2 regions of the Arthrobacter saudimassiliensis genome follow, and region 1 is predicted to be linked to the other one. Evidence: predicted binding sites of a transcription regulator. Region 1 holds the regulator's gene; the other holds the start of a gene.
What was found. The regulator HrcA, encoded in region 1, represses chaperone genes, less so after heat shock. The targets are predictions, from matches to a motif close to TTNGCACTCGNNNNNNNCGAGTGCNAA.
Positions count from the first base shown of each region.

Region 2: AC5RV6_RS13005 (Hsp20/alpha crystallin family protein) is a predicted target of HrcA. The motif match lies at 2,397-2,423, and genes of this name have one in related genera.

Region 1 covers NZ_JBNHFX010000002.1:521,098-525,274, forward strand. The annotation lists gene AC5RV6_RS09590 (16S rRNA (uracil(1498)-N(3))-methyltransferase) at 12-776, opposite strand; gene dnaJ (molecular chaperone DnaJ) at 780-1,913, opposite strand; gene hrcA (heat-inducible transcriptional repressor HrcA) at 2,034-3,044, opposite strand; gene AC5RV6_RS09605 (DUF3097 domain-containing protein) at 3,237-4,091, shown strand; gene AC5RV6_RS09610 (DUF4870 domain-containing protein) at 4,170-4,177, shown strand, end outside.
Region 2 covers NZ_JBNHFX010000003.1:384,686-388,862, reverse strand. The annotation lists gene AC5RV6_RS13015 (NADP-dependent isocitrate dehydrogenase) at 1-517, shown strand, start outside; gene AC5RV6_RS13010 (bile acid:sodium symporter family protein) at 637-1,623, shown strand; gene AC5RV6_RS13005 (Hsp20/alpha crystallin family protein) at 1,728-2,288, opposite strand; gene AC5RV6_RS13000 (glutamate-cysteine ligase family protein) at 2,460-3,929, opposite strand; gene AC5RV6_RS12995 (hypothetical protein) at 4,155-4,177, shown strand, end outside.

The sequences.
Region 1 (4,177 bases):
CCATGGCGCGCTCAGGCCGTTTCCCAGCGCCCCAGCTCGTAGGCCAGGACTGCCAGCGCCGCAGGGCCTGCGGTGGAGGAGCGCAGCACGTGCGGGCCGAGGCGCACGACGACGCCGCCCGCCTCCCGCAGCGCCTGGAGCTCCGCGGGCGAGATACCGCCCTCCGGGCCCACCACGACGGCGATCCCGCGGCTGTAGCGCTCGGCGGCGGCCGCCAGCACGGTGGCCAGCGGCGCGTCCGCCTCTTCGTGCAGGACCAGGACCTGGCCGACGTCGGCCAGGCGCCCGGGCAGCGCCCGGGAGGAGGCGACCTCCGCGACCTCGGGGATCCGTGCCCGCCGCGACTGCTTGGCCGCGGCCGCGGCAAGGGCCTGCCACTTGGCCCGGGCCTTCGCCGCCTTGTCGGCGTTCCAGCGGACGATGCTGCGGTCCGCCTGCCACGGAACCACCTCGTCCACGCCCAGCTCGACGGCGGATTCCACCGCCTGCAGGTCCCGGTCCCCCTTGGCCAGGGCCTGCACGAGGATGAACCGGCCCTCCGGTTCCGGTTCCTGGACCCGGGCGAGGACCTCCACCTCCAGGCGCGCCGGCGCGGCGGCAAGCACCCGTCCGGCCAGGCGCAGGCCCCGGCCGTCCGCGATGTCCACGTCCTCGCCGGCAGCCAGCCGCTTCACCGAGACCGCGTGCCGGGCCTCGGGTCCGTCAAGGACGAACGTCGTCCCCGGCGCTGCGGCGGCGACGGCGTCGGGGTCGCCGTAGAAGATCGGGCTGGTCATGAATCAGTGGTTGCCGAGGCGGTCGCGCAGCTTGGCGAAGACACCGGAGCCGGACGTCGAGAGCCGGCCTTCGGCGTACTGCTCGCCGCGCAGCTCGGCCAGCCGGCGCAGCAGCTCCTCCTGCTCGGCGTCGACCTTGGTGGGGGTCTCCACCTGCAGATGCACGTGCAGGTCTCCCCGGCCGGCTCCGCGCAGGTGGGTCACGCCCAGGCCGCGCAGCACGGTGACCTCGCCGGACTGGGTGCCGGGCTTGACGGTGACCTCCCGGTCGCCGTCGAAGGTGGCCAGCGTGACGGTGGTGCCCAGCGCGGCGGCGGTCATCGGCACGGTCAGGGTCGCGTGCAGGTCGTCGCCGTCGCGGGTGAAGGTGGGGTCGGGGCTGACCCGGATCTCCACGTACAGGTCGCCCTGCGGGCCGCCGGCGGTGCCGGCCTCGCCCTGGCCGGAAAGCTGGATGCGGGTGCCGGTGGCAACGCCTGCGGGCACCCGGATGGTCAGCGTGCGGCGGCTGCGCACCCGTCCCTCCCCCGCGCATTCGTGGCAGGGATCGGGAATGACGGTGCCGTAGCCCTGGCAGGTGCCGCAGGGAGCGGTGGTCATGACCTGGCCCAGGATGGAGCGCACGGAGCGCTGGACCTGGCCGGTGCCGTGGCAGATGTCGCAGGTGCGCGGGGAGGTTCCGGGCTGGCAGCAGCTGCCGTCACAGGTGGGGCAGACGACGGCCGTTTCGACGTCGATCTTCTTGTCGGTGCCGAACACGGCGTCACGCAGGTCGATGCGGACGTTGATCAGCGCGTCCTGTCCGCGGCGGGTGCGCGACGCCGGGCCGCGCCCGCCGCCGCCGGCGCCGCCGAAGAAGGTGTCGAAGATGTCCTGGAACCCGAAGCCCTGGCCGCCGAAGCCTCCGCCGAACCCGTTGTCGGTGCCGTTTTCGTTGCCGGTGGTGTCGTAGATCCGACGCTTCTCGGGGTCGGAGAGGACCTCATAGGCGTGGGTGACGGCCTTGAACTCGTCCGCGGCGCCGGGCGCGGTGTTCACGTCCGGGTGCAGCTTGCGGGCCAGTTTCCGGTAGGCCTTCTTGATTTCTTCTCCGGTGGCGTCCCGGGACACCCCGAGGACCTGGTAGTGGTCGCTCACTCGTTACATCGCTTCCTGTATAGCCCGCGTCCATGCGGCGCGGCTGCCGGCACCCGCACGTCGGCTGGGTGGTGCTGACCGGTCTCCATGGTGTGCACGGACGCTGTGATTGTTCAAAACCTAGTTGTTCAGGATCCTGGACAGATAGCGGGCGACGGCGCGCACCGCCGCCATGGTGTTGGGATAGTCCATCCGGGTGGGGCCGAGCACGCCCACCTTGGCCGAGGCGTCCGGTGTGTAGCCGGTTGCCACCACGGAGGCCTCCGCCAGGCTCCCGTGCTCATTCTCGCTGCCGATGCGGACCGACACGCCGCGGGCGTCCTGCTGCATTTCCGAGAGCAGCCGCAGCATGACCACCTGTTCCTCGAGCGCTTCGAGGATCGGGCCGATGCTGAGCGGGAAGTCCACGGTGGAGCGGGCCAGGTTGGCGGTGCCGGCCATGACGATCCGGTCCTCGCGGTTGTTGCCCGCCAGCTGCTCCAGGCACCGGGCCAGGGCGGCGGCGGTCCGGCGCAGCCGCTCGGGAACGGTGTGCAGGCATTCGTTGAGCGGGGCCGCGAGGCTGTTCAGCGGCGCCCCGGCGAGGGCGGTGAGGAAGTGCCGCCGCAGGTCCAGCAGGTCGGGTTCGGCGGTCTCCGGCACGGCAAGCACCCGCTGCTCCACCCGGCCGGTCGTGGAGATGAGCACCACGAGCACCTGGGCGGGGGCCAGCAGCACGAATTCGATGTGCCGCACCTTGGCGTCGCCCAGGTGCGGATACTGCACGACGGCGACCTGGCTGGTGAGCTGGGCGAGCAGCCGCACCGTGCGGTCCATGACGTCGTCGAGGTCGGTGGCGCCTTCCAGCAGTGTCTGGATGGCCCTGCGCTCGGCTCCCGAGAGGGGCTTGACGTCGGAGATCCGGTCGACGAAGAGCCGGTAGCCCTTGTCGGTGGGGATCCGTCCGGCGGAGGTGTGCGGGGCGACGATCAGCCCGTCCTCCTCGAGGGCGGCCATGTCGTTGCGGATGGTGGCGGACGAAACGCCGAGGTGGTGGCGCTCGACGAGGGCCTTGGAACCGACGGGCTCCCGGGAATGGACGTAGTCCTCGACGATGGCCCGGAGCACCTCGAGCCGGCGCGGCTCGCTCATGCGTTACCTCCTTCGTCCGCTCGGGCCGGCGGGGCCGTGGGCCGGCCGCCGGCTGCTTTAGCACTCGCAGTCTTCAAGTGCTAAGTCTAATATGAATCGGCCCCGTTGCTAGCATTGAATCGCCCCGCCCGGAAGGGCCCGGAAGCGACTGCGCCGGCAGGCTCCGTGAACCGCTGCGACAGAAGGACGCCCGTGCCCGACTATTCCCAATGGGGACCACAGGACCTCGCCGCCCCGGCCCGCCGGAAGCTGCCGCAGGAACAGGCCGTCCCCGGCCTGGTCCTCGAAGACGTGCAGACCGGGTGGGTGGGCGCCGTCGTGCGGGTGGAGAAATCCGGCGGCATGCACCTGGTGGTGCTGGAGGACCGGCACGGCAAGCGCCGCTCGTTCGAGCTCGGATTCGGCTTCCTGGTGGACGGGCAGCCGGTGGAGGTGGTGCCGCCGACGCAGGCGCAGGCCCCCGCCAGGCCCGCCCGGACCGCCTCCGGCTCCGTGAAGGTCGAAGGGATGCGCGCCCGCACGGCCCGTGCCAGCCGCATCTGGGTCGAAGGCAAGCACGACGCCGAGCTGGTGGAGAAGGTGTGGGGCGATGATCTGCGGGTCGAAGGCATCGTCGTCGAGCCCCTGCACGGCATCGACGACCTGGCCGGCGCGGTCCGCGACTTCCAGCCCGGCCCGCAGCGCCGCCTGGGGGTGCTGGTGGACCATCTGGTGCCCGGCTCCAAGGAGTCCCGGATCGCCGCCGGGGTCATGGCGTCCAAGGGTGCGGCGGGCAACGTGCTGATCGTCGGGCATCCCTACGTGGACGTGTGGCAGGCGGTCAAGCCCGCCGCGCTCGGCCTGGCCGCCTGGCCGGAGGTTCCCCGCGGGCAGGACTGGAAGACCGGCATCCTCCGCGGCCTCGGCTGGCCGCACGCCGACCACGCCGACGTCGCGGCGGGCTGGAAGCGGATCCTGGCCGGCGTGCGCTCCTATGCCGACCTGGAGCCGTCGCTGCTGGGCCGGGTCGAGGAGGTCATCGACTTCCTGACCGCCCCGGGAGCGTGAGCCGGCCGGCCGGCAGCCAGTACCCTTGTAAGATCAGAACCATCGTGCACTGAACCAAGGCGTCACGAGCTCGGAGGAATGCAGAC
Region 2 (4,177 bases), on a different contig from region 1:
GTTCAAGGACCAGTTCGAAGCCGCCGGCCTGACCTACGAGCACCGCCTGATCGACGACATGGTCGCCTCGGCCATGAAGTGGGAGGGCGGCTACGTCTGGGCCTGCAAGAACTACGACGGCGACGTCCAGTCCGACACCGTGGCCCAGGGCTTCGGCTCGCTCGGCCTGATGACCTCCGTGCTGATGACCCCGGACGGCAAGACCGTCGAGGCTGAAGCAGCCCACGGCACGGTCACCCGCCACTACCGCCAGCACCAGCAGGGCAAGCCCACCTCCACCAACCCGATCGCCTCGATCTTCGCGTGGACCCGCGGCCTGATGCACCGCGGCAAGCTGGACAACACCCCCGAGGTCATCAACTTCGCCGAGACCCTGGAAGACGTCGTCGTCAAGACCGTCGAGTCCGGCAAGATGACCAAGGACCTGGCCCTGCTCGTGGGCAAGGACCAGGAATGGCTCACCACCGAGGACTTCCTCGCCGCACTGGACGAGAACCTCAAGGCCCGCCTGGGCTAGATCCGTTCGGATCAGTGCAACCGCGTTCGGCGCGGCCCCGTGGAAGGGGCCGCGCCGAACGGCGTTAACGCGCCCGTAACAAAGTCGCAGGCCCCCGGGTGCGGTGCCAGCATATGGGGATGCCAACGAACCAGCCTGCGGAGACCGCCCGCCGCGCCGAGGAACGCAGCGCCCGGGTGGCCGTCACGCTCTTCCCCCTGCTCATCCTGGCCGGAGGAGCGGTGGCCCTGTTCTTTCCGGAGCCCTTCACCGGGCTGTCCCCGTTCATCAACCCGGGCCTGATGCTCATCATGTTCGGCATGGGCCTGACCCTGACCCTGCCGGACTTCGGGCTCGTGGTCCGCCAGCCCCTTCCCGTGCTCCTCGGAGTACTGGCGCAATACCTGATCATGCCCCTGCTCGGCTGGGCGATCTCCGCCGCCCTGGGACTGCCGCCGGCCCTGGCCGCCGGGGTCATTCTCGTCGGCTGCGCACCGGGCGGCACCGCCTCCAACGTCGTGACCTACCTGGCCCGCGGAAACGTCGCCCTGTCAGTGGCCATGACCAGCGTGTCCACGCTGCTGGCCCCGTTGTTCACCCCGCTGCTCACTCTCTGGCTGGCCGGACAGTACCTGCCCGTGGACCCGGCGTCCATGGCTTTGTCGATCGTGCAGATCGTGCTGGTTCCGGTGGTCCTGGGGCTGGCCGCCCGCGCGCTGGCGCCGCGTCTGGTGAACCGCGTCCTGCCCGTCCTGCCCTGGGTCTCGGTGGCAGCGATCACCTTCGTGGTGATCGCCGTCGTCGCCGGCAGCGCCGAGGCGATCTTCAGCGCCGGCCTGCTGATCCTGCTCGCCGTGGTGCTGCACAACGGGCTGGGCTATGCGCTGGGCTACGGCGCGGCCAAGGCCTTCCGGCTGCCGGTGCCGTCCCGCCGCACGATGGCGGTGGAGGTCGGCATGCAGAACTCGGGGCTGGCAGCCGGGCTGGCCAAGACCTACTTCGCCCCCGAGGCGGCGCTGCCGGGCGCGGTGTTCTCCGTGTGGCACAACGTCTCCGGCGCCCTGATGGCCGCCATCTGGCGACGCAGCGGCGCCGCGGCCCAGGTGGAGGAACCCGCTCCACGCTGAGTCCGGCGGCCGGACACGGCAGGAGCCGGGGGAAAGCATGTGCATTCGCCCCGGCCCCCTGCCGTAATCAGCGCATCAGTGTGTCACTGCGCCGGTTTCCGTCCTCAGCTGCCCGATCCCGGGGTTCCGGCTGAGCCGGAGCCGCCTTCGGAGCCCCCGCCCATGGACCCGGATCCGCCGGAGGACATGCCGCTGCCCGAGGAGGAGCTGCTGCTGACCGACGCCGGTTCGCTGGTGGCCGAGCCGGAAATGGTCTGGCCGTCCTTGTAGGACGCCGAGACCTCGATCTTCCGCGGCTTGGCCCGCTCCGACACCGGGATATGCACGCTCAGCACGCCGTTTTCGTAACGTGCGGAGATGTTGTCGATATCGATGCCCTGGCCGAGGTTCAGCTGCCGCAGGAAGGTGCCGGATTCCCGCTCGCGGGTCAGCCAGGTCGCGCCGTCGGGCACATTGATGGTCCGCTCGGCGCGGATCGTCAGCAGCTGCCCGTCCACGTCGACGTCCACGGAGCCGGGATCGATGCCGGGCAGATCGGCGTTGAGAATGTAGTGGTCGCCCTGCCGGTACAGGTCTATGGGCATCAGCCGCAACCGCTGGCGGGGATCCAGGAGGGCGCCCGCCATCCGGTCGAGTTCCCGGAACGGATCGAATTTCATGGCCATTGTCATCAACTCCTTGTTCACACCGCCCGCCGGTCGGGCCGGTGGTAGTTCTTAGCGCTGCAGAAGGGTCGATAACTTGAGTCCAAGGGGCTCAAGATGGCAATAACGTTAGCACTCGGGTGGGTAGAGTGCCAGACTCCGCACCAAAAACGCCCGGCGCCGGAACGGAAATCATGCCATGGGCCACAGGTGGACCGGGTCGTTGCTGTGCATAAGCTCCCGGTAGCGGCGGGTCATCTCCGCCAGGGCATCGGGGCGGTCCATTCCCTCCGCCTCCAGCGCCAGGACCGTCTCGGACTGCCACGCGGCGCCGTTGCGCTCGGTGCGGGTCCGTTCACGGAGCACGCCCAGGTACCGGTCCACCAAGGCATCGTCCACGCCCAGTTCGCGCAGCCCACGCTCCGCCTCGGGCAGCAGGTGACGGAGGATCAGCTCCGCCACCGGGATCTCTCCAATGCCCGGCCAGTACACCGACGCCGCCAGTCCGCGCCGGGCGCAGGCCAGGAAGTTCTCGGTGGCGGTCTTGAACGCCATGCGCGTCCACACCGGCCGCTCCGAGGTGCGCATCACCCGCATCAGCCCGTAGAAGAAGGCCGCATTCGCCACCACGTCCAGGACTGTCGGCCCGGCCGGCAGCACCCGGTTCTCCAGCCGGAGGTTCGGCACCTGGCCTCCCGGGTCGTAAATCGGCCGGTTCCAGCGGTACACGGTTCCGTTGTGCAGCCTCAGCTCGGGAAGCAGGGGAGCCCCGGCCTCCGTGTGGACGCCGGAGTTGTCCGAAAGCTCGGGCAGGAGGGCGGGAAAATAGCGGACGTTCTCCTCGAACAGGTCGAAGATTGAGGTGATCCACCGTTCGCCGAACCAGACCCGGGGGCGGACACCCTGATTGCGCATCTCCGGAGGGCGGGTGTCGATGGCCTGCTTGAACAGCTCGATCCGTGTCTCCTGCCAGAGCAGGCGCTCCAGGAAGACCGGAGAGTTGGCGGCCAGGGCCACCTGGGGAGCGGCGATCACCTGGGCCGCGTTCCAAGCCGGCGCGAACTCCTCCGGCCGGAGCTCCAGGTGCAGCTGGACCGAGGTGCAGGCGGCCTCCGGTGCAATGCTGGCGGCATAGAAGGACAGGGTTTCCGGTCCGGTCAGGTTCAGCAGCACGTCCTCGCCGCGGGCCTGGAGCACCGACGTGTTGAGGGCGGCGTAGCGGTGGCCGCTGCTGAGCCATTCGTCCGTGGTAAGGATTTCCGGCCGGAGGGTAGGCAGGATACCCACCATCAGGATCCCCGTCTCCAGGCCCGACGCCTGATCCTCGGCCCGGTTCAGCTGACTGCGCAGGCTGTCCTCGAGGCGCTGCAGTCCGTCACCGGCGATCGCGAGGGCGGGGTGGTTCATCTCAATGTTGAAGGCGCCGATCTCCGTCTGGAAGGCCGGATCGGCGATCCGGTCCAGGACGGCGTCGTTGCGCATGGCGGGGGAGCCGTCCTTGTTAATGAGGTTCAACTCCAGCTCAAGCCCGATGCAGGCCGAATCCGCGAAATCGGCCGTGCCCAGGAACCTGGCAAAACGGTCGAGGTTCTCCAGCAGCCGCTGCCGGTACCGGGTCCGCTGCTCACGGCTGAATTCCCTGCTGTTGACTTCCGCGCCCATGGATGAAGATAACCACGGCGGGCAAGGGAATGTATAGCGTTCCGGGGACCGGAAATGCGTCCGCCGGCCTCCGGTTCTCGGCCGCCCCGGGACGAGCCGCGCTGCCCGCAGGCCGGGCCGGGGATCGAGGCGTGCGAGTTGCCCGGATGATCATAAGTGTGCTTATGATCATCCCACCGGAACATCGGAATCCCAGATGCAGTCGTTTGACGAGAAAGGGCGAAGATGACAGAGAACGCCAATCCCGG